2 regions of the Streptomyces sp. NPDC001781 genome follow, and region 1 is predicted to be linked to the other one. Evidence: riboswitches for the same ligand, from Rfam matches in the RefSeq annotation. Region 1 holds a riboswitch; the other holds the start of a gene.
What was found. Region 1 has a riboswitch for glycine ahead of gcvT (glycine cleavage system aminomethyltransferase GcvT). Riboswitches for the same ligand answer to the same signal wherever they lie in the genome.
Positions count from the first base shown of each region.

Region 1 (11,963 bases):
GGACGTCAAGATCTCCCCGGACGGCAAGCTGTTCTACATCGCCGACATGATGGCCGACGGCGTGTGGATCCTGAACGGCGACACCTTCGACCAGCCGAAGCTGCTCCGCACCGGCAAGGGCGCCCACGGACTGTACGTCAGCCGGGACTCCCGGGTGCTGTACGTCTCCAACCGGGGCGAGGGCACCATCTCCCTGTTCGACCTCACCCGGAAACGGCTCACCAGGAAGTGGCGCCTGCCCGGTGGCGGCAGCCCCGACATGGGCGGCGTCTCGGCCGACGGCAAGGTGCTGTGGCTCTCCGGCCGCTACAACTCCGAGGTGTACGCCATCGACACCCGCACCGGTACCGAACTGGCCCGTGTCAAGGTCGGCAGCGGCCCGCACGGCCTCGCCGTCTACCCGCAGCCCGGACGCTACTCACTCGGCCACACCGGCGTCTTCCGCTGAACCGCCGCCGGCCGTCCGCGGGCGGGAAGACGCCCCGCGCCTCGAGCATCTCTGCCAAGGTCTCCGCCACCGCGCTCCTCCGCTCGTACCGGCCGCCGTCGGCCGGCGGGCCCGGACTCGCAGACGTGATCGACGTACGGCACCCGGCTCTCCCCGTCCGGGTGGCCGCGGTACGGGCCGCGTGCGGGGGCCGTTAATCTGACCAGCGGCAGTTTGCCGACACGGTATGAGAAGTACGAGCACAGAGGGGCGGATCGGTGGCGGACATCGAGGAAGCACGCAAGCAGTTCCAGCGGATCGACGCGGACGGCGACGGGTTCATCACCGCGGCCGAGTTCAAGTCCGCGCTCGCCCAGCAGGGCGACTTCAACGTCACCGAGACGGTCGCCGAGGCGATCATCAAGACCCGTGACATCGACGGCGACAAGGTGCTGACGTTCGACGAGTTCTGGGCCTACCTGAACAAGTGACGTGCCCGGCAGGGGTGTCCGCGCCGCGCGGACACCCCTGCCGTCACCTCCCGGTCGCCCACTCCCTGAGCGCGGCCTTGCTGGAGAAGTCCGCCACGTTCTTGTCGTGCGGCTCCGAGGTGTACTGGTGGAACCTCCAGTCCGCCTTGATCCGGGGCTTTCCGGCGCTCACGTAATCGGCGATCCACAGCCCGTCGCCCGCGTACGACGTGGTGTCGATGTTCAGCCAGTAGTCCCGGTTGGTGTACAGCACCACCCGGTTGTCCGGCCGCAGACCGCGCAGCTTGCGGATGAAGCTGTCCTTCTCCGCGTTGCTCGCGTGCGTGCCGTCACCGGTGACCTCCCAGTCGACGGCCAGGATGTCGCCCGGCCGGTCGGGGGCGTGGCTGAGGAAGTACTCGGCCTGGTCGGTGAGACTGCCCGGCCACAGGAAGTGGTAGAAGCCCGTGACCAGACCCGCGTCCCGCGCCGTCTTCGTCTGGGCCGCGAGTCTCGAGTTGACGTACGAGCGGCCCTCCGTCGCCTTGATGAAGGCGAACGAGAGTCCGTCGGTGTCGTACGACGAGGACTGATACGCGCTGACGTCGATCCCATGGAGCATGAAGGTGTTGTGCCCCCGGCGCCGCCGCTCGGAACATCCCGCTCCGCGCGTGTCGGCGACCCGCCCAAGGAGGCTTCGCCGCAGGCACGGTGACGGCCTTCGAGGATCCGGTCACAGCACTAGCGCGACCTGAGCACGTAGGCCACGAGGCCGGCGGCCAGTGCGGCGCCGACCACCGCGTACAGCGTGCTCCTGTCGCGCCGAGGGGTCTGGAGCGGGGCGCGGGAGACGACCGGAGCGGCGGGGGCCTCGCCCTGGACGACGTCGGCCACCACGACGGAGATGTTGTCCCTGCCACCCGCGCCGAGGGCCAGCTCCACCAGCCGGTCGGCGGCCTCCTCCCGGCCGGGCAGGCCGAGCGCGGCGGCGAGTTCCGCCTCGGGAACCAGGTCGGAGAGGCCGTCGGAGCAGAGCAGGAAGCGGTCGCCGGGCAGCGTCTGGAGGCGGCACAGGGCCGGGCTGAGCGACTCCCCGCCGACCAGCGCCTTCGTCACCATCGACCGCTGCGGATGCGCGAGCGCCTCGGCGGGGGTGATCCGGCCGTCGTCCAGCAGGGTCTGCACGAGGGAGTCGTCACGGGTCAGCAGCACCAGCTCACCGGCGCGCATCAGATACGTACGGGAGTCCCCGACGTTGGCCACGACGAACTGGTCGCTGTCCGCCTCCATCAGCACCGCGGTGAGCGTGGTCCCCATGCCCTCCAGCTCGGGCGAGGTCCGCACCGCGTCGGCGATGGCCCGGTTCCCGGCGAGTATCGCCCCGCGCAGCGCCTCCACGGGCTCCGCCCGCGTCCGCTCCGGCTCCAGCTCGGCCATGTGCGAGATCACCACGGAGCTGGCCACCTCGCCCGCGGCGTGCCCGCCCATCCCGTCCGCCACCACCAGCAGATGCGGCGCCGCGTACACGGAGTCCTCATTGACTTCCCGGACCAGTCCCTTGTCACTGCGGACCGTGAACCGAAGGCTCAGAGACATGCTTTCTCCTGGCAGGCGAACCCGCCCCGACGAGGACACCACTCATCGCTGCGGGACGGAAGAACAGGGGGAGTTGAACTACAGACACCATGCCCGGACACACCGCGTCGGACGCCTGTGAGTTCCTCCACTCCTCGGCTGCGACGGCGGGCCGGCAACGGCTGGGAAACGTTCGCAGGGAGGCACTCCGCTCCCGATGACCGTGGCGCCTGGCATGCCCACTCGGCGCGTTCCGCTGCCGATCCCCGACCTCGCACCCGTGGCCTCGGGCACGGACACGGTACGGCGGCACGGGGGCTGAGCAGCGGCGGCTGAGCGTCCGGAACGGCGTGGAGCGGGACTCAGCTCCGCTCGCCCTGCTGCCAGTCGCGCCAGCGGATGCGGGGCTTGTCCAGCACCTCGCCGAGCGTCCCCCACTCGTCGCGGCCCAGCCGGGACAGGGGGCGCAGCCGCCCGATGTCCGGCAGCCCGTCGTCGGCGAGCGCCTCCTCGCTGACCACCGCGTGGACCACCCGCCCGAACACCACCGTGGAGTCGCCCAGCGTGAGCAGGCTGTGCAGCTCGCACTCCAGCGCCGCCGGGGACGCCGCGACCCGGGGCGGCCTCACCCGCAGCGAGGGCTCGGGTTCCAGTCCCACCGCGCCGAACTCGCTGACGTCGGACGGGAAGTCCGTCCCGGTGTCGTTGATCTCCCTGAACAGCCCCTCCGGCGCGAGGTTGACCACGAACTCCCCGGTCTCCTCCACGTTCCGCAGCGAGTCCTTGCGGGTCACCGAGGTGAACTGCACGATCGGCGGCTGCACACAGGAGACCGAGAAGAACGAGTGCGGAGCGAGGTTCGGCCGGTCCGGGTGGTCCTTCGGGACCGTGGAGACCCACGCGATCGGGCGCGGAACCACCACCGAGGTGAGGAGCCGGTAGAACGCGTGCGGGGCCATGGCCGAGGGATCGAAGTCGGTGCGCATGATCCCCAGTATTCAGCCCCCTCCGGCCCCGCACACCAGGCGCCCCTCAGCACTCGATGATGTTCACCGCCAGCCCGCCCCGCGCCGTCTCCTTGTACTTGACGCTCATGTCCGCGCCCGTCTCCTTCATGGTCTTGATGACCTTGTCGAGGGAGACCTTGTGGGAGCCGTCGCCGCGCATCGCCATTTTCGCGGCGGTGACCGCCTTCACCGAGGCCATGCCGTTGCGTTCGATGCACGGGATCTGGACGAGGCCGCCGACCGGGTCGCAGGTCAGGCCCAGGTTGTGCTCCATGCCGATCTCGGCCGCGTTCTCCACCTGCTCGGGGGAGCCGCCCAGCACCTCGGCGAGCGCGCCCGCCGCCATCGAGCAGGCGGAGCCCACCTCGCCCTGGCAGCCGACCTCGGCGCCGGAGATGGAGGCGTTCTCCTTGAAGAGCATGCCGATCGCGCCGGCCGCCAGCAGGAAGCGGACCACGCCCTCCTCGTCCGCGCCGGGCACGAAGTCCATGTAGTAGTGCAGGACCGCCGGGATGATGCCGGCCGCGCCGTTGGTGGGCGCGGTCACGACCCGGCCGCCCGCCGCGTTCTCCTCGTTCACCGCCATCGCGTAGAGGGTGATCCACTCCATGGCGTGCGCGAGCGCGTTGCCCTCGGCGCGGAGCTGGCGGGCGGAGACGGCGGCGCGGCGGCGGACCCTCAGGCCGCCCGGCAGGATGCCCTCGCGGGACATGCCGCGGGCCACGCACTCGCGCATCACCCGCCAGATCTCCAGCAGGCCCGCCCGGATCTCCTCCTCGGTGCGCCAGGCCCGCTCGTTCTCCAGCATCAGCGCGGAGATCGACAGACCGGTCTCCCTGGTGAGCCGCAGCAGCTCGTCACCGGTGCGGAAGGGGTACTTCAGCACCGTGTCGTCCAGCTTGATCCGGTCGGCGCCGACCGCCTCCTCGTCCACGACGAACCCGCCGCCGACCGAGTAGTACGTCTTGGTCAGCAGCTCCCGGCCCGAGGCGTCGTACGCCCAGAGGGTCATGCCGTTGGCGTGGTAGGGCAGGGTCTCGCGGCGGTGCAGGACGAGGTCGTCGTCGAAGGAGAAGGCGATCTCGTGCTCGCCCAGCAGGCTGAGCCGGCCCGCCTTGCGGATCGCCTCCACCCGGTCGTCGGCGCCCTCCACATCCACCGTGCGCGGGGAGGCGCCCTCCAGGCCCAGCAGCACCGCCTTGGGGGTGCCGTGACCGTGGCCGGTGGCGCCGAGCGAGCCGTACAGCTCGCAGCGGACGGCGGCGACGGCGTCCAGCACTCCCTCGTTGCGCAGCCGGCGGGCGAACATGCGCGCCGCGCGCATCGGGCCGACCGTGTGGGAGCTGGACGGGCCGATGCCGATCGAGAACAGGTCGAAGACCGAGACGGCCACGGTGACTCCTCAATACGAACAGGTACAAAAAGTTATGCGGACACAGCACGGGTGCCCCGCCCACCGGCAGTGGGCGGGGCACCCGGACCACGGAATACGGGGTACTACTCGCCCAGCGCCGGATACAGCGGGTGCTTATCCGCCAGCACCCGCACCCGGGCCGCGAGCGCTGAAGCGTCGTAGGACGGCTTCAGCGTCTCCGCGATCACGTCCGCGACCTCGGTGAAGTCCTCGGCGGTGAAGCCGCGGGTGGCGAGGGCGGGCGTGCCGATCCTCAGGCCCGAGGTGACCATCGGCGGGCGCGGGTCGTTCGGGACCGCGTTGCGGTTGACCGTGATGCCGACCTCGTGCAGACGGTCCTCGGCCTGCTGTCCGTCCAGCTCCGACTCACGCAGGTCCACCAGGATCAGGTGCACGTCCGTGCCGCCGGAGAGCACGTTCACCCCGGCCTCGCGGGCGTCCGGCGCGGTCAGCCGCTCGGCCAGGATGCGGGCACCCTCCACCGTACGACGCTGACGCTCCGCGAATTCCGCCGAGGCCGCGACCTTGAAGGAGACCGCCTTGGCGGCGATCACGTGCTCCAGCGGGCCGCCCTGGAAACCGGGGAAGACCGAGGAGTTCAGCTTCTTGGCGAAGTCCTTCCTGGCCAGGATGATGCCGCCGCGCGGGCCGCCGAGCGTCTTGTGCGTGGTGGAGGTCACCACGTCCGCGTGCTCGACCGGGTTCGGGTGCAGCCCCGCCGCGACCAGACCGGCGAAGTGCGCCATGTCCACCCACAGGTACGCCCCGGCCTCGTCCGCGATCCTGCGGAACTCGGCGAAGTCGAGCTGCCGGGGGTAGGCCGACCAGCCGGCGATGATCACCTTCGGGCGGTGCTCCTTGGCGAGGCGCTCCACCTCGGCCATGTCGACCAGGCCGGTGTCGCCGTCCACGTGGTAGGCGACCACGTTGAACTGCTTGCCGGAGAAGTTCAGCCGCATCCCGTGGGTGAGGTGGCCGCCGTGCGCCAGGTCGAGCCCGAGGATGGTGTCGCCGGGCTGGGCCAGCGCGAACAGCGCCGCCTGGTTCGCGGAGGCCCCCGAGTGCGGCTGGACGTTGGCGTACTCGGCGCCGAACAGCTCCTTCACCCGGTCGATGGCGATCTGCTCGGCCACGTCGACATGCTCGCAGCCGCCGTAGTAGCGGCGGCCCGGATAGCCCTCGGCGTACTTGTTGGTCAGGACCGACCCCTGCGCCTCCATCACCGCGAGCGGTGCGAAGTTCTCGGAGGCGATCATCTCCAGGGTCGACTGCTGGCGGCGCAGCTCGGCGTCGACCGCGGCGGCGATCTCCGGGTCCAGCTCGTGCAGGGGCGTGTTCAGGACGTCAGTCATACGGCTTCTGGCTCCTCAGCCGGCGGTGTAGGCGGTGTACTCGTCGGCGGTCAGCAGGTCGGCGGGCTGCTCCGCGACGCGCACCTTGAACAGCCAGCCGCCCTGGAAGGGCTCGGAGTTCACCAGCGACGGGTCGTCCACGACGTCCTGGTTGACCTCGGTGATCTCACCGGAGACGGGCGAGTACAGCTCGGAGACCGACTTGGTGGACTCCAGCTCGCCGCACGACTCGCCCGCGGTGACCTCGTCGCCGACCTCGGGAAGCTGCACGAAGACCACATCGCCGAGCGCGTTGGCCGCGTGCTCGGTGATGCCGACCGTCGACGCGCCGCCCTCGGCGGCCGACAGCCACTCGTGCTCCTTGCTGTAGCTCAACTGCTGCGGGTTGCTCATGACCTGAATTCTCCTGTACGCGAGGACGTGCTCGTCGGGGGAAAAGGGCTCGAACCGCTGAAGAGCGGGTGAAATGTGCGCAGGGTCACGCCGGAGACCGGCCGGACCCGGGGCCAGTGTCTACTTGGCGCGCTTGTAGAAGGGCAGCGCCACGACCTCGTACGGCTCGTGGGTGCCCCGGATGTCCACGCCCACCCCCGCGCTGCCGGGGGCGGCGTGCGCGGCGTCGACGTAGGCGATGGCCAGCGGCTTGCCGAGGGTGGGGGAGGGGGCGCCCGAGGTGACCTCGCCGATCACCTTGCCGTCCGCGACGACGGCGTACCCGGCACGCGGCACCCGGCGGCCCTCGGCGACGAGGCCGACCAGCACGCGCGGCGGCTGTGCCTCGGCGCGCTCGGCGGCCTTCGCCAGTGCCTCGCGGCCGACGAAGTCGCCCTCCTTGCCGAACTTCACCACGCGGCCGAGACCGGCGTCGAAGGGGGTCAGCCCGGTGGTCAGCTCGTGCCCGTACAGCGGCATGCCCGCCTCCAGGCGCAGGGTGTCCCGGCAGGACAGCCCGCAGGGCACCAGGCCGGCGCCGGCGCCGGCCTCCATCAGCGCCTCCCAGAGCTGCGGCGCGTGCTCGGGCTTCACGAACAGCTCGAAGCCGTCCTCGCCGGTGTAGCCGGTACGGGCGATCAGCGCGGGGACGCCCGCGACGGTGCCGGGCAGCCCGGCGTAGTACTTCAGGCCGTCGAGGTCGGCGTCGGTGACGGCCTTGAGGATGCCGGGGGACTCCGGGCCCTGCACGGCGAGCAGCGCGTAGGCGTCGCGGTCGTCGCGGACCTCGGCGTCGAAGCCGGCCGCGCGCTCGGTCAGCGCGTCCAGCACGACCTGGGCGTTGGAGGCGTTGGCCACGACCATGTACTCGTGCTCGGCGAGCCGGTAGACGATCAGGTCGTCCAGGATGCCGCCGTCGGCGCGGCAGATCATGGTGTAGCGGGCGCGGCCCACGCCGACCGAGGCGAGGTCGCCGACGAGGGCGTGGTTCAGCAGCGCCGCCGCCCCGGGGCCGGTCACCGTGATCTCGCCCATGTGCGAGAGGTCGAACAGCCCGGCCCGGGTGCGCACCGCCAGGTGCTCGTCGCGCTCGGAGCCGTAGCGCAGGGGCATGTCCCAGCCGGCGAAGTCGGTCATCGTCGCGCCGAGCGAGCGGTGCACGGCGTCGAGCGCGGTATGACGGAGTTCGGTGCTACTCATCGGTCGTCTCCCAGGGGCAACGGGGGATGGGGCGAGGAACGTTCCTCCCCATCTGTCATCGGAACCTGAGAGGTTCGCCATGACCCTCCCCCGGCGGGGGGCGTCACTGACTTGCACCTTGGGTGGGGCCACCACGACAGCGGCCCGCTTTTCAGATGTGCCTCGCCCGCGCGGTAACGGTGCCTGAGAGATTCAAGGGAGGGACTTGCTCCTTCGGCGCCCCGGATGGGGACTCTCCCGCGCGGATTCAAACGGCCGGTATGCAGTTGGCGGGCACATCATCGCACGGCGGCGCCCGGCCCTGAAGGGGCCACCGGCTGTGACATGCCCGTAGCCGTTCCGGGACCCGTCCGGGCACCGCGCGCATTACCTTCTCTTTACACGGGCTGGGCAGGGACGACCCGAGCCCACTGGGGGAGGGACGATCACGGTGAACAGGAGCACGGTGTACGCCACGACCACCGGCATCCCGGTGCGGCAGCGGCTCGGCGCGAGGGCCCGGGAAGGGGCGGAGCGCCCCGCGCCGGCCGTCCGCGACCTGCGCGACCGCCCCGGCGGCGGCCCCCGCACCCTCCGCTTCGGCCCGCGCGACCTCGCCGTCGTCACCGGCCTGCCCGGCAGCGGCAAGTCCACCCTGATGCGCCGTACGGTCCCCGGCCGCCGCGTCGACTCCCAGGACGCCCGCGACCGCTGGGCCGCCCGTCTGCCCGCCGCGCTGCCCTACGCGCTCTACCGCCCACTGGTCCGCCTCGCCCACTACGCCGGGCTGCGCCGCGCGCTGGCCTCCGGCGAGGGCGTCGTGGTGCACGACTGCGGCACCCAGCCCTGGGTGCGCTGCTGGCTCGCCCGCGAGGCGCGCCGCAGAGGCGGCACCCTGCACCTGATCCTGCTCGACGTGTCCGCCGACACCGCCCGGCGCGGCCAGCGCGAGCGCGGCCGGGGCGTCTCCCGGTACGCCTTCCGCCGTCACCGCGGCACCACCGCCCGCCTGCTGGACGCCGTGGCGCGCGGCGGGAGTCCCGCCGGCTGCGGCTCGGTCGTCCTGCTGGACCGCGCCTCGGCGGACGGCCTGCGGCGGATCGAGTTCGCCGCGTGAGCGCGCGGCCGCACCGGATAGCCTTCTGCACCACAGCATGACTCCCAGCAGGCGGTAGGCACATGGACTTCCCGGCGGACCTTCCCGCGGACCTCCCGGCACAGGCACACCCCCACCCGCACGGCGGTTGGCCCGGCAACGAACTGGAGGAGGTCCTCTCCGCCTCGCTCGGCATACCCGCGGCCGCCGCCCGTCTCATCGAGGTGCTGGCCCGAAGCTTCGTCTGGATACCCCTGCCCAACGGCGGCGGCCCGCACAGCGGTCCGCTCGACCTGCCCACCGTCGAGATCGACGGCCAGGTGTACGTCCCGGTGTTCAGCTCCGAGGAGCAGTTCCGGCAGTCGCCCGGCGGGCACCTCCCGCACACCGTCGCCCCCGCCGTGGAGTTCGCGCGCGGACTGCCGCCGCAGGCGGGCGTCGTCATCAACCCCGGTGGCGTGGTCGGGCTCCCGCTGCCGCCGGACGCGGTGGCCGCGCTGTGCCGGGCCGGGGGCACCCCGCTGGACGGTCCGGCCTCCGGCGGCCGGGTGCGGCTCTTCGAGCCCGACTGGCAGGAGGACCCGGTGGACTTCCTCGCCGGCGCCTCCGCCGAGTTCGCCGCGACCGGCGTGGTCCTCAGCGCCCGGCGCTGCCTCGCCGTCATCGAGAACGCCGACCCGGTGCTCTTCGTCGGCGTCGAACTCGCCCACTGGGAGGGTGACGCGCGGGCCGTCCCGCTGGACGCCCTCGGCAGGGCCCTCGGCCGCGCCCCGGCCCCCTGGCCCGTCAACCTGGTCCTGCTGGACGCCACCCAGGACCCGGTGGCCGACTGGCTGCGGATGAACGTGCGCCCCTTCTACCAGTTCGGCAACTGAGGCCCCGAGGCTCGCGGGGCCCGCGCCGGTGGCGCTTAAGCTGTCCCCACACGCGGGGAACTTGCAATGAAGGGGCGGTAGGACAGGTGAGCGCGAGCCCAAGCGGCAGCGTCGAGCGCATGCTGCGCCAGGTCACTCCCGGACGCTACGACGCCTACGAGGCACTGCTGCGCGCCCTCGCCACCCCTTCGTCCGGCCAGGTCTGGATGCTCCTGTGGCACGGCCAGTCCGGCTCCCCGGACGCGCAGTACGGGAATATGCAGGTCGGCGGCTTCGGCTACGCCCCCTGCGTGACCTCCGCCCAGGAGCTCTCCGCCAGCGGCTGGAGCCGGTCCTACGAGGTGGTCGACAGCCTCGACGTCGCCCGCACCCTCTACCCGGAGCACTACGGCCTCTGGCTCAACCCGCACGCCCCCGGCGGCGGCGTCGGTGTCCCCTGGCTCGACCTGCGCCGCATCGCCACCGGCCTGGACCGCCAGCCGGCCGGCCCGCTGCGGCTGTCCGAACCAGCCATCGAGGTACCGCAGTTCTACGCCCTGCTCGCGCAGAACGCCCACCGCACCCCGGCCCTGCGCTCCCTGCGCCGCGCCTGGGTCCAGCCGGCTCTGGGCGCCCCCTACCTCGCCCTCGGCCTGGACGTGTACGAGTCGACCCCGGCCGCGGTGGACTCCGTCCGCGCGATGATGCAGCAGTCGGTCGGCGCGGTGCCCGAGGGCCTGCCGGTCTCCACGGTCGCCATGACCGACGACTTCGACCCCGTCGTCCTCTGGATGCGCGCCAACTCCCGCCCGTTCTACGACCGCGAGGCCCACGGCGCGGTGGCTCCGGTGGGCGGGGCGTACTGATCCCCGCTCCTGGCCAGCGTGTTCGCGACGGCCACGGAGCAACACAACGCGTGTGAAGCAAATGTGACGACTCATGGGCGCCCGCGGGTGTCCACGGCGCCTCCGCCCGCGTAGACGGGCGCTGCTACGAACCCATCCGCGCCGAATGGCCGGTGTGCCCCAACTGGCCACTATTCGATAATAGTTACCCGCGGATCGGATAACGGAATCCGCTGGAACGCATCACAGTTGCGCATACTTTCGCGGTCAGCTCTGGCGGGTGATCGCGACCAGGTTGAAGACTCCCGGTTCAGAGCACGAAGTGAAGACTTCGTGATCGAGGCAAAGCGACAAAGCCGCGATCAGCGGCAGGCACAGGCCGGTCACCACCGGCGAGAGGGGTCAGGTCACTGTGACCGCACCGATCGAGACCACCGGAGCCGAAGCCGAGGTACAGCCCGAGGCTGTGCTCGACGGCGCCGGCAAGGGACGGATCGAGGGTCGTTCTCTCGGGCAGATCGCCTGGTCCCGTTTCAAGAAGGACAAGGCGGCCGTCGCCGGAGGTGTCATCGTCATCCTCCTGGTCCTGATGGCGGTGCTCGCCCGGCCGATCCAGGCCGCCTTCGGGCTCGACCCCAACGCGTTCAACCAGGACCTGATCGACCCCAACACCTCGCTGCCCAAGGGCGCTTGGGGTGGCATGAGCCTCGACCACCCGCTGGGCGTGGACCCGAAGTTCGGCCGTGACACCGCCACCCGCATCCTCGAGGGATCCTGGGTGTCGCTGGTGGTCGCCTTCGGCGCCACCATCCTGTCCAACGTGATCGGCGCGATCCTCGGTGTGGTCGCCGGCTACTACGGCGGCCGGGTCGACTCGGTCATCAGCCGGCTGATGGACACCTTCCTCGCCTTCCCCCTGCTCCTCTTCGCCATCGCGATCTCGGCCACCCTCCAGGGCGGCGCGTTCGGCCTCACCGGCCTGCCGCTCCACCTGAGCGTGCTGATCTTCGTCATCGGCTTCTTCAACTGGCCCTACCTGGGCCGGATCGTGCGCGGCCAGACCCTCGCCCTCCGCGAGCGCGAGTTCGTCGACGCCTCGCGCGGCATGGGCGCCAAGGGCCCGTACATCCTCTTCCGCGAGTTGATGCCGAACCTGGTCGGCCCGATCATCGTCTACTCGACGCTGCTGATCCCGACCAACATCCTCTTCGAGGCGTCCCTGAGCTTCCTCGGCGTCGGCATCCAGCCCCCGCAGGCCTCCTGGGGCGGCATGCTCCGCGACGCGGTGAACTTCTACCAGGTCGATCCGCAG
Region 1 is NZ_JBSFFI010000031.1:40,631-52,593, reverse strand. It holds gene ACWCV3_RS24355 (YVTN family beta-propeller repeat protein) at 1-448, shown strand, start outside; gene ACWCV3_RS24350 (EF-hand domain-containing protein) at 706-918, shown strand; gene ACWCV3_RS24345 (glycoside hydrolase family 25 protein) at 962-1,519, opposite strand; gene ACWCV3_RS24340 (PP2C family protein-serine/threonine phosphatase) at 1,639-2,493, opposite strand; gene ACWCV3_RS24335 (flavin reductase family protein) at 2,835-3,458, opposite strand; gene ACWCV3_RS24330 (L-serine ammonia-lyase) at 3,505-4,872, opposite strand; gene glyA (serine hydroxymethyltransferase) at 4,977-6,245, opposite strand; gene gcvH (glycine cleavage system protein GcvH) at 6,261-6,638, opposite strand; gene gcvT (glycine cleavage system aminomethyltransferase GcvT) at 6,759-7,877, opposite strand; glycine riboswitch at 7,920-8,038, opposite strand; glycine riboswitch at 8,039-8,127, opposite strand; gene ACWCV3_RS24310 (AAA family ATPase) at 8,308-8,973, shown strand; gene ACWCV3_RS24305 (enhanced serine sensitivity protein SseB) at 9,036-9,827, shown strand; gene ACWCV3_RS24300 (enhanced serine sensitivity protein SseB C-terminal domain-containing protein) at 9,947-10,672, shown strand; gene ACWCV3_RS24295 (ABC transporter permease) at 11,064-11,963, shown strand, end outside.

Region 2 (11,963 bases), on a different contig from region 1:
TAGACCTGGCCGCCCGCGTCGTGCACCTGGGCGCAGATGTCGGCGACGTGCTCCTCGAAGACGCCGTGCGTCGACGGGTAGGTGATCATCAGCACGGACAGCTCGTCGCGGTGCTGCTCGATCTTGGCGCGCAGGTCCTCGACGTCGATCTCGCCGTCCCCGGCGGTCTTGACGACGACGACCTTCATCCCGGCCATCACCGCGCTCGCCGCGTTGGTGCCGTGCGCGGAGGACGGGATGAGGCAGACGGTGCGCTGCGCGTCGCCGTTGGCCCGGTGGTAGGCGCGTACGGCGAGCAGTCCGGCCAGCTCACCCTGGGACCCGGCGTTGGGCTGGAGGGAGACCTTGTCGTACCCGGTGACCTCGGCGAGCCGGTCCTCCAGCTCACGGATGAGGGTGAGGTAGCCCTCGGCCTGCTCGGCGGGGGCGAAGGGGTGCAGCGCCCCGAACTCGGGCCAGGTGACCGGCTCCATCTCGGTGGTCGCGTTCAGCTTCATGGTGCAGGAGCCGAGCGGGATCATGCCCCGGTCGAGCGCGTAGTCGCGGTCGGACAGCTTGCGCAGGTAGCGCAGCATGGCCGTCTCCGAGCGGTGCTCGTGGAAGACCGGGTGGGCGAGGTAGTCGTCGGTGCGCAGCAGCACCTCGGGCAGCGTGTCCTCGGCCGCCGCGTCGAGCGCCTCGATGTCGCCGTCGACGCCGAAGGCGGCGAAGACGGCCTCCAGCTGAGCGCGGTTGGTGGTCTCGTCGCAGGCCAGGGAGGCGTGGTCGGCGTCGACGATGCGCAGGTTGACACCGCCCTCTCGGGCGGCGGCGACCACCTCGGCGGCCCGGCCGGGCACGCGCGCGGTGAGGGTGTCGAAGTAGGCGCCGTGCACGATCTCGACACCGCCGGCGCGCAGGCCCCCGGCGAGGATCGTGGCGTAGCGGTGGGTGCGGCGGGCGATGGTCCGCAGGCCGTCGGGGCCGTGGTAGACGGCGTACATGCCGGCCATGACGGCGAGCAGCACCTGCGCAGTGCAGATGTTGCTGGTGGCCTTCTCCCGGCGGATGTGCTGCTCGCGGGTCTGGAGCGCGAGACGGTAGGCGCGGTGCCCGTCGGCGTCGACGGACACGCCGACCAGGCGGCCGGGCAGGCTGCGGGCGAACTTCTCGTGCACGGCCATGTAGCCGGCGTGGGGGCCGCCGAAGCCCATGGGGACGCCGAAGCGCTGGGTGGTGCCGATGGCGATGTCCGCGCCCAGCTCACCGGGCGAGGTGAGCAGGGTGAGCGCGAGCAGGTCGGCGGCGACGGTGACGAGGGCGCCCAGCCCGTGCGCCTGCTCGACGACCGGCTTGAGATCGCGTACGGCACCGGAGGCGCCGGGGTACTGGAGCAGGACGCCGGTGATGTCGCGGGCGGCGATGTCGGCGGGGATGCCGTCGCTCAGGTCGGCGACGACGACCTCGACACCGGCCGGCTCTGCGCGGGTCTCGATGACGGCGATGGTCTGCGGCAGGGTGTCCGCGTCGACCAGGAAGAGGCCCTTCTTGTTCTTGCCCATGCGCCGGGACAGCGCCATCGCCTCGGCGGCGGCGGTGCCCTCGTCCAGCAGGGAGGCACCGGAGGTGGGCAGCCCGGTGAGGTCCGCGACCATGGTCTGGAAGTTCAGCAGGGCCTCCAGGCGGCCCTGGGAGATCTCCGGCTGGTACGGCGTGTAGGCCGTGTACCAGGCGGGGTTCTCCATGACGTTGCGCAGGATGACAGGCGGCGTGAAGGTGCCGTAGTAGCCCAGGCCGATCATGGAGCCGAGGACCTGGTTGTGGTCGGCGAGACCGCGCAGCTCGGCGATGACCTCGGCCTCGGTGCGGGCACCGGGGAGGTCGAGCGCGTCGGCGTTCTTGATCACGTCCGGCACCGCGGCGGCGGTCAGCTCGTCGAGGGAGCCGTAGCCGACCTGCGCGAGCATCTTGGCCCGCGCCTCGTGGTCGGGGCCGATGTGGCGCTGCTCGAAGGGGATGCCCGCTTCGAGCTCGGCGAGCGGAATGCGAGGGGCGGTCATGTGCGGAGGCCTCCTGGTCTGGCGCGACCTGCGAGGGGCACCACGGCTCGGGTGCCCACCGGCCTCCCCCTCTGTCATCTCGTACCTGAGAGCTTCACCGGGGTACTTGCGAACCCCGGCTTGCACCGTCGGTGAGAGCGGGAGCCGTGGCGCCCGCCCTGCTTTCCAGAGTGACCTCGTCCGTGCGGTACGGGTGCCTGAGAGATTCCGGGGAGGAGTTGCTCCTTCGGCGCCTCCGAACTGCTCGGAGGACTCTCCCGCACGGGGTCAGCAGCCGACTTCAGCCTACCAGCGGGGTCCTGGGCACAACGTTCGAGTGGCCGCCCGGCTGATTCTGCTCTTTTGTAGTGCTTACGGATGAGTTGCGACCATGTGGAGGGAGAGGGATCGTGCAGACCGACATCGATCCGCGCAGCCTGATCGGCCGCAAGGCGTTCGACCGCACCGGCACCAGGATCGGCACCATAGACGAGGTGTACCTCGACGACGCGACCGGCGTCCCGGAGTGGGCGGCGGTGCGCACCGGACTCTTCTCCCGCGACGCGTTCGTCCCGCTGGAACCCAGCGAACTGGTCGACGGCGCGCTGCGCGTCCCCTTCGAACGGGCCCTCATCAAGGACGCCCCCGACTTCGGCGTGGGCCGTCACCTCTCCCCCGAGCAGGAACTCCAGCTCTACCACCACTACGGACTCGACGTCGGCTCCGCCGCCCGGCCCACTGCGGACCGTGACTTCGGCAGGGTCGCCGGCGCCGAGGAAGCCTGACCCCCTCCCCTCTCATCCGCCGTCCATCTCCCCCTCCGCAGCCGCCTCCACCGGGGCCACCAGCGGGAGGGGGTCGGCCGCTTCCAGGCCGGCCTCGTCGGACCGGAACGTCCGCACCCGGCCCGGAGCGGAGAGCGGGGTCTCGAAACGCACGGTGACCCGCCCGAGGCCGCTGCCCTGCACCCACCCGTGCCCGTACTCCTCGTGCCGCACGTCCTGGCCCGCCCGCCACTCCGGTGCGGCGGGCCCGGGTCTCTCCGGGCCGGATTCGGGTGCGCTCTCCAGTGGTGTCTCCTCGGCCGGTTCACCCGCCGCCTGTGCGAACAGGTCCTCCTGCGTGTAGTCGGCGAGCCCGGACACGCCGACGCCGAGCAGCCGTACCCCGCCGGTGGTGTCGACACAGTCCAGCAGCCGCGCGGCCGCCTCCCGGATGACCGAGGGGTCGTCCGTGGGCCCGCGCAGCGTCTCGGAGCGCGTCAGGGTGGAGAAGTCGTACCGCCGCACCTTGAGCACGATGGTCCGCCCGGAGAGTCCGGCGCCGCGCAGCCGCCGTACGCACCGGTCGGCGAGACGGCGGACCTCCAGGCCGATACGCGGCCGGTCGTGGATGTCGACGGCGTAGGTGTCCTCCACCGACACCGACTTGGCCTCGCGCTCGGCCACCACCGGCCGGTCGTCGCGGGCCAGCGCCATCGCGTACAGCGCGTGTCCGTGGGCCTTGCCGAGGAGCCGGACCAGTTCGTCCTCTCCTGCCTCGGACAGCTCCAGCACCGTGGTGATACCGGCGCGCCGCAAGTGGTCACCGGTGGCGGGACCCACGCCGGGCAGCGTGCGCACCGGCATCGGGGACAGCAGGGCGCGCTCGGTGCCCGGTTCGATGAGGACCAGGCCGTCGGGCTTGGCCCGCTCCGAGGCGATCTTGGCCAGCATCTTGGAGGCGGCGAGCCCCACTGATCCGGTCAGCCCGGTCACCGCCCGGATGTCGGCGCGCAGCCGGGCTCCGGCCTCCCGCGCCGACGCCTCGTCCCAGGCGGCGTCACCGGCCTCGAGGTCCACGAACGCCTCGTCCAGGCTCAGCGGTTCCACCAGCGGGGACAGCTGCCGCAGAAGCGCCATCACCTGGTCGCTGATCGACCGGTAGAGCGCGAAGCGCGGCGTCAGGTACGCGGCGTTCGGCGCGAGCCGCCGGGCCTGCGCGGTGGGCATCGCCGAGTGCACCCCGAACACCCGTGCCTCGTACGACGCGGTGGCCACCACGCCCCGCGGTCCGATACCGCCCACCACGACGGCCTTCCCGCGCAGGCTCGGCTTGGACGCCTGCTCCACCGAGGCGAAGAAGGCGTCCATGTCGAGATGGAGGATGGTGGGCGCGTTTCTCACAGGTCCGATGCTGCACCATGCCACTGACAACGGTCCCCGCACGGGGACGCCCTGTGGAAAACGGTGCCCGGGGGTCTCAGACGGCGCGGTTGCGCCGGCGCGCCAGTTCGTCGGCCGGGTTGTGCCCGATCAGCGTCTCGCCGGTGTCGACACGCTCGCCGTGGAGCTGCGAGAGGGCGCTCTCCACGTCCCGCCAGACCACACCGACGGCGATTCCGAAAATGCCCTGGCCGCCCTGGAGCAGGGCGTGGACCTCGTCCGGGGAGGTGCACTCGTAGACCATGGCGCCGTCGCTCATCAGGGTCATGCGCTCCAGGTCGCGAAACCCGCGCTCCCTGAGGTGCTGCACGGCCGAGCGGATGTTCTGGAGCGAGACACCGGTGTCCAGGAACCGCTTGACGATCTTCAGTACGACCACGTCGCGGAAGCTGTACAGCCGCTGGGTGCCCGAGCCGTGCGCGGGCCGCACACTGGGCTCGACCAGTCCCGTGCGGGCCCAGTAGTCGAGCTGTCGGTAGGTGATCCCGGCGGCCGCACAGGCCGTGGGACCGCGGTATCCGATCTCCTCGGACGTCATGGCCGCCGCCCCTTCACCGTCAGGCACCACCGTAGGCCGCTGCGGAGCGTGATCGGCCGCGCCGTCGAGCTGTGGGTGCCCCCCGCCCGGCCGAAACCGCGCGCTCGGGGGAGGGTACGGGCCGTTGTCCCCGAAACCGTGTCCGGGGGCACCCCCAGCCGTACCGTCGCCGCTCATCCTCACGCCGACCTCCGTCCTTGACCTGCCTTGTCGACGGTAGGCAGTCACCAGGGGCGCGTCAACGATCGCCACACTCGGCACGCCGAGTGACAATCACCCTGAGAGTGGTTTCTCGTGTCCCACCGCGGGGAAAGGCTAGCCGAATGCCCTCGCGGAGGGCCGTAGGACGCCCTCACGGGACGTTGGCATGTGCCCCCTCGCGCGAGCGTCACAGCGCGCCACGAGCCGGCCGGACGGACCCCTGGTCCACCGGCCGGCTCCCGGCCTCACTGGCTGCTGGTCCCGAAGTCCTCGGGCGAGATCTGGTCGAGGAACTCGCGGAACTTCTCCACCTCGTCCTCCTGCTCGTCCGGGATGGCGATGCCCGCGTCGTCCAGCACCCCGTCACTGCCGTAGATCGGCGTGCCGGTGCGCAGGGCGAGCGCTATGGCGTCGGACGGCCGCGCGCTCACCTCGACCCCGCTGGCGAACACCAGCTCCGCGTAGAAGACGCCTTCCCGCAGATCGGTGATGCGTACTTCGGTCAGCTCCTGGCCGACCGCCTCCAGCACGTCCTTGAACAGGTCGTGCGTCAGCGGACGCGCGGGAGCCATGCCCTGCTGGGCGAAAGCGATCGCGGTCGCCTCCCCGGGCCCGATCCAGATGGGGAGGTAGCGGTCGCCTCCCACTTCGCGCAGGAGCACGATCGGTTGGTTGGAGGGCATTTCGACCCGGACACCTACGACATCGAGCTCGTTCACACAGCAACCCTAGGCCGTGCTCGGGACGTTTGGGTAGTCGGGCCGGGAACAGGTGGGCGATCCGGCGCAAGCCGAGCGGGTCGGGACACACCGGCCGTCAGGGCAGCCGCACCCCGAGCGCCGCCTTCACGAGCGCCGAGTGCAGCTTCATGGTGAGGGCCGCCAGCTCCTTGGTACGGGCCTCGGCGAGCGTCCTGGTCTGCGGATTGCGGTGCCGCTTCAACGGGGCGACGACCTGGTCGACCAGCCCCGCCTCGCGCTCGGCGGCTGCCTTCATCACCCGCAGGTGGCGGGGTTCGATGCCGAAGCGGCCCAGTTCGGCCACCAGTGAGGCCACGGTGACGGCCTCGGCGTCGTACACGCCGTCCGCCAGAGGGGCGAGGAGCCCGTACGACTCCCACTCGCTCAGTTCGGCCTGGTCGATCCCGGCCGCCGCCAGCAGTTCGTCCCGGCCGATCCGGGCGACCGTGGACCACTCGGTCTCCTCCGACTCGTCGTCGCCGCTGCGCTGGCGGCCGAGCACGGGCAGCACGGCGGCCTCGCCGCGCTCCATGGCGTCCAGGTGCTCCCGGATCACCTTGAGCGGCAGATAGTGGTCCCGCTGCATCCTGAGGACATGGCCGAGGCGCTCCACGTCACGGGGGCTGAACTTGCGGTACCCCGAGGGGGTCCGCTGCGGCTCGATGAGCCCCTCCGACTCCAGGAAGCGGATCTTGGAGACGGTTACTTCGGGGAACTCCTCGCGCAGCGCGTTCAGCACCGTGCCGATACTCATCAGCCCACTGTCCCTGGCGGCGGTACCGCTTCCGGCACCGCCGCTCGGTGTTTGAAGCATGGACCTTCCCTGGGGTTCCCCCGGGACGGGCGTCCTGGGGTGGGTCAGACTCCTTGCCGGCTCGCGTAGAAGACCAGCCGGTACTTGCCGATCTGCACCTCGTCACCGTTGGCCAGCGCCACCTGGTCGATCCGCTCGCGGTTGACGTAGGTGCCGTTGAGGCTGCCGACGTCGGCCACCGTGAAGGAACCGTCGGGCGAGCGGCGGAACTCCACATGGCTGCGGGAGACCGTCACGTCGTCCAGGAAGATGTCGCTCTGCGGGTGACGCCCCGCCGTGGTCAGATCGCTGTCCAGGAGGAAGCGGCTGCCGGAGTTCGGACCCCGGCGGACCACCAGCAGCGCCGAGCCGACCGGCAGCGCGTCGACCGCCGCCTGCGCCTCGGGAGACAGCATCGGCATCGCCGTCTGACCGGTGACCTCCGAGTCGTACGCCTCGATGCCCGAGATGGAGATCGTGGACGTGGTCTCCGACGCACGCTCCGGCGCCACACCGGGACGCAGGGGCGCGCCGCAGTTGGAGCAGAAACGGGCGTTCTCCGCGTTGCGGTTCCCGCACCTCGTACACACCAGGGCCGACATGGACGGAGCCTCCTGCCGCGACGGTTGTCCGAAACCTATGCCGCCGCCCTGGCCAGGGTCAACGGACGCCGCGCCCTGTCCCCCGGAAGTCCCACCACCCGGACCAGCCACCTGGTCCCGGAACAGCGGGCGCTGTCCTTCCTCGTCGGGCTGTGCGCGATGACGGGCCGTCGCGTTCTCGTTGCCCTCTCGCGCGCTCTTGCCGAACAACTTCCCAAACAACTTCACGGGCGATTCCCCTTGACCGAAACAGACCCGCCCGTGGGGCAGGACGAACCCAGAATGCCTACACCGACCGATCCGGACATCTTCACAACGTCCGTATCCACCCGACAGTTTCCACCACGCACCACCCCTTCGGTGCGGCGACCCCCCGCAACCTCATGCCCCCGCCCGTCGCCGCCCATGCACCGCGGGTTCACCGCGAGGACGACCGAGCGTAGTCAGGCAGCTTCGCCTGCCGCAAGGCATCCACGACGATCTTGTCCGAGCGCTCCACACTCACCGTGGCCTGCTCCTTCTCCAAGCTCTGCACCACGCCTCCAGGGATGTTCAACGCCGGTTCGAGGTCCTGCGGCTTGCCGATGACCCTGAAACGATACGGAGCGTTGATCTTGTTCCCGTCGACCGCGACGCTACCGCCGGTGTCCGAGAAATAGGTGTTCGCCACCACGCGCACATCGTTGACCTCTATCGCCTCGGCACCGGCCGCGCGCAGCTCCTGGATCGCGTCGAGCAGCATGTCGGACTCGACAGCTCCCTTCGCGTCCTGGACGGTCATGGTGATGCCGGGACCGGTGGCGCCCACGGTTCCCGCGAGTATGCCGAGCTGGCGCTCCTTCTCGGCGGTCTGCCTGCGCGCCTCCGCCGCCTGGTCGGAGCTGCTCTGCAACTCCTGACGCTGCTTCTCCAGTCCCTGCTTCTCGTCCTCCAGACGCTGAGTACGGTCGTCCAGTTCATCGAGGATGCGGACCAGGTCCTCCTGGCGTGCTCCGCGCAGCGCGCTGTCGCCGTCACTGTTGGAGGCCACCTGCACGGCCAGCCCGAAACCGAGCCCGAACAGCAGCAGCGCCACGATGAGTTGGGCGCGCGTCAGCCGGGGCGGCCAGAGACCGTCGATCAGCCGCTGGCGCCCGGTGAGCTGCGGCTGGGCCGCGTGTTCCGACGCCGGTGCGGCCGTGGCCGGTCCGGACGCCGGCGCCGGGTCCGGCCGGGGGCCGGGGGCCCGCGGCGGCAGTTCGGCGGGAAGTTCCTTGCGCAGCCCGTTCTCCGGCCGCTCCTCCTGGTCGCCCATCCCGCTCACGCCCGGAAGACGTGGCGCCGGATCGCCGCCGCGTTGGAGAAGATCCGGATGCCCAGGACCACGACGACGCCGGTGGACAACTGCGCGCCCACACCCAGTTCGTCGCCCAGGAACACGATCAGCGCGGCCACGACGACATTGGACAGGAACGACACCACGAACACCTTGTCGTCGAAGATGCCGTCGAGCATCGCCCGCAGCCCGCCGAACACGGCGTCCAGAGCCGCCACGACGGCGATGGGCAGATACGGCTCGACCACCGCCGGAACCTCGGGACGGACCAACAGTCCGGCCACCACTCCCACGACGAGGCCCAGTACGGCGATCACGATGTGCCCTTCTCAGTCTTCTCGGCCTGCTCGGCGCTCGGCTGTGCTGTTCGTACGATCACACTCGGCGCGGCGGGCAACCGTACGTCACCCTCCGCGGAGATGGCGGTACGGATGCCGAAGTTGTCCTGGAGCGCGTGCAGATACAGCCCGTCGGCGCTGTTCTGGAACGCGGTGCTCAGCTTCTGCCCGTCCCCCACCGCCAGCACCGTGTACGGCGGTACCAGCGGCCTGTTGTCGACCAGTATCGCGTCACCCGCGGCGCGGATCGCGGACAGGGCGGTCAGCCGCTGCCCGTTGATGGACACCGCCTCCGCGCCGGACGCCCACAGCCCGTTGACCACGCGCTGCATGTCCCGGTCACGCACCCGCCCGGTGTCGGAGAAGCCGGCGGACTCCCGGGGGTTCGTGCCGTCTCCCCCGGAGCTCGCCTCCTTGGCGTCGTTCACCACGAGCTTCACACCGGGCCCGTGCACGGCGGTGGCGCCGGACAGCAGACTCACGACGTCCGCCTGGCCGCCCCCGGTCTGCCGCAGCGCCGCCCGCTGCCGTGCGCCGACATCCTCGCGGAGCCGGTCGACCCCGCTCTCCAGCTTGTCGGCGGCCGCGGTCTCCCGGTCGATGCGGTCGATCAACTCCTGGCGCTCCTTGGCCACCACCGGTGCCGCGACATGTGCCTGCGACGCGCCGACCGTCACCACCAGGGCCGCCAGCACGAGCCCGCCCGCGAGCCCCAGCTTGGCGCGGAGGGTCTTCGGCAGACCACCCTCACCGAGGGACTTCCGGCGCGCCGCCGCCTCGGCGTACCCGTCGTCGAGACTGTGGTCCATCACGTTGGTGATCAACGACATGGAGGCGTCCGGGCGCCTCGGCCGCGCGGGGCTGCTCCGAACGGGGGGTTGCTGCGGCATGCCGCACATCGTCGCATGCCTCGAGTGGTGTCTTCGAACGAGCCCCACGCACCTGCCGGACAGCACCCCCGGCGGGGACACTGTCCGGCAGGTCGGGAGCCCGGTGGGATCAGCGGCCGGCGCTGTCCACCACGGCCGACCACTCGTCGAGCAGTGCCTGCGCGGAGGCGTCGTCCGGGCCCTCCGCCCAGAGATGCGTGACCGCCTCGGCCGGGTCGGGCAGGACCATCACCCAGCGGCCATCGCTCTCCACCACCCGCACGCCGTCCGTGGTGTCCACGGACCGGTCGCCGGCCGCCTCGACCACGCTGCGCATGACCAGGCCCTTGACCGCCCACGGCGTCGCCAGGTCCCGCTTGAGGACGTGGGCCCGCGGAATCCGGGCGTCGATCTGGCTGAGCGTGAGCTGCGTCCGCGCCACCAGCCCGATCAGACGCACGAACGCCGCCGTACCGTCGTAGACGCTGCTGAACTCCGGGACGATGAAGCCGCCCTTGCCGTCACCGCCGAAGATGGTCTCCTCCTCGCCGCCGACCCGCGTGAGGTCGTCCGGCGAGGTGGTCGTCCACTCCACCTGGGTGCCGTGGTACGCGGCCACCTGTTCCGCGATCCGGGTGGTGGTCACCGGCAGGGCCACCCGGCCGCTGCGCCGCTCGGCGGCGACCAGGTCGAGCATCACCAGCAGCGCCCGGTCGTCCTCGATGATGCTGCCCTTCTCGTCCACGAGCGACAGTCGCTCGCCGACGGGGTCGAACCGCACACCGAAGGCCGCCCCGGAGGACGCCACGATCTCCCCGAGCCGCCGCAGGCCCTTTCGGCGCATCTCCTCGGTCTCGGTGGGCCGGGACTCGTCCAGACCGGGGTTGATGGTCAGCGAGTCCACGCCGAGCTTGCCGAGCAGGCTGGGCAGCACCAGACCGGCGCTGCCGTTGGAGGCGTCGACGACGACCTTCAGCCCGGACTCGGCGACCCCGCTGGTGTCCACGTTCCGCAGCAGCGACCCGGTGTAGGAGTCGTAGACGCTGGACGGGAAGTGGAGGTCACCGATCTCGCCTGGGAAGGCGCGCCGGTACTCCTGGCGCGCGAACACCCGGTCCAGCTTGCGCTGGCTGCCCTGAGAGAGGTCCGCGCCCTTGGCGTCGAAGAACATGATGTCCACGGAGTCCGGCACGCCCGGCGAGGTCCGGATCATGATGCCGCCGGAGCTGCCGCGCGCGGTCTGCTGCCGTGCCACCGGCAGCGGCACGTTCTCCAGGTCGCGCACGTCGATCGCGCTCGCCTGGAGAGCCGAGATCACCGCGCGCTTGAGCGCACGGGCGCCTCGGGAGTGGTCACGGGCCGTGGTGACCGTGGTCCCCTTCTTCAGCGTGGTGGCGTACGCGCCGGCGAGCCGTACGGCCAGCTCCGGCGTGATCTCGACGTTCAGGATGCCGCTGACGCCGCGCGCCCCGAAGAGGTGCGCCTGGCCCCTGGACTCCCAGATGACCGACTCGTTGACGAAGGCGCCCGCCTCGATGGTCTTGAACGGGTACACCCGGACGTTGCCCTGGATGATCGACTCCTCGCCGATCAGGCACTCGTCACCGATGACCGCGCCGTCCTCGATCCGCGCGGCCCGCATGATGTCGGTGTTCTTGCCGACCACACAACCGCGGAGATTGCTCTGCTGGCCGACGTACACGTTGTCGGCGACGACGGCCTTGTGCAGGAAGGCACCGCTCTTGACGACCACGTTGGAGCCGATGACGGAGTGCTCGCGAATCTCCGCCCCGGCCTCGACCTTGGCGTAGTCACCGATGTAGAGGGGCCCGCGCAGCACCGCGTCGGGGTGCACCTCTGCACCCTCGGCGACCCAGACTCCGGGCGAGATCTCGAAACCGTCGATGTCGACGTCGACCTTGCCCTCGAGAACGTCGGCCTGGGCCTTCACGTAGCTCTCGTGGGTGCCGACGTCCTCCCAGTAGCCCTCGGCGATGTAGCCGTAGATGGGCTTGCCTTCCTTCATCAGCTGGGGGAAGACGTCGCCGGACCAGTCGACGGGGACATCGGGATCGACGTAGTCGAACACCTCGGGCTCCATCACGTAGATGCCCGTGTTCACCGTGTCGGAGAAGACCTGGCCCCAGGTCGGCTTCTCGAGGAAGCGCTCGACCTTGCCCTCCTCGTCCACGATGGTGATGCCGAACTCCAGCGGATTGGGGACCCGGGTCAGGCAGACCGTGACCATGGCTCCCTTCTCCTTGTGGAAGTTGATCAGATCGGTGAGGTCGAAGTCGGTCAGCGCATCGCCGGAAATCACGAGGAAGGCATCGTCCTTCAGCGCG
Region 2 is NZ_JBSFFI010000054.1:1,206-13,168, reverse strand. It holds gene gcvP (aminomethyl-transferring glycine dehydrogenase) at 1-2,039, opposite strand, end outside; glycine riboswitch at 2,215-2,309, opposite strand; gene ACWCV3_RS28125 (PRC-barrel domain-containing protein) at 2,429-2,803, shown strand; gene ACWCV3_RS28120 (DNA polymerase IV) at 2,816-4,183, opposite strand; gene ACWCV3_RS28115 (MerR family transcriptional regulator) at 4,260-4,943, opposite strand; gene ACWCV3_RS28110 (bifunctional nuclease family protein) at 5,207-5,680, opposite strand; gene ftsR (transcriptional regulator FtsR) at 5,778-6,515, opposite strand; gene ACWCV3_RS28100 (FHA domain-containing protein) at 6,560-7,432, opposite strand; gene ACWCV3_RS28095 (DUF881 domain-containing protein) at 7,515-8,390, opposite strand; gene ACWCV3_RS28090 (small basic family protein) at 8,396-8,728, opposite strand; gene ACWCV3_RS28085 (DUF881 domain-containing protein) at 8,725-9,648, opposite strand; gene ACWCV3_RS28080 (sugar phosphate nucleotidyltransferase) at 9,749-11,963, opposite strand, start outside.
Region 2: another riboswitch for glycine. It lies ahead of gcvP (aminomethyl-transferring glycine dehydrogenase); the one in region 1 lies ahead of gcvT (glycine cleavage system aminomethyltransferase GcvT).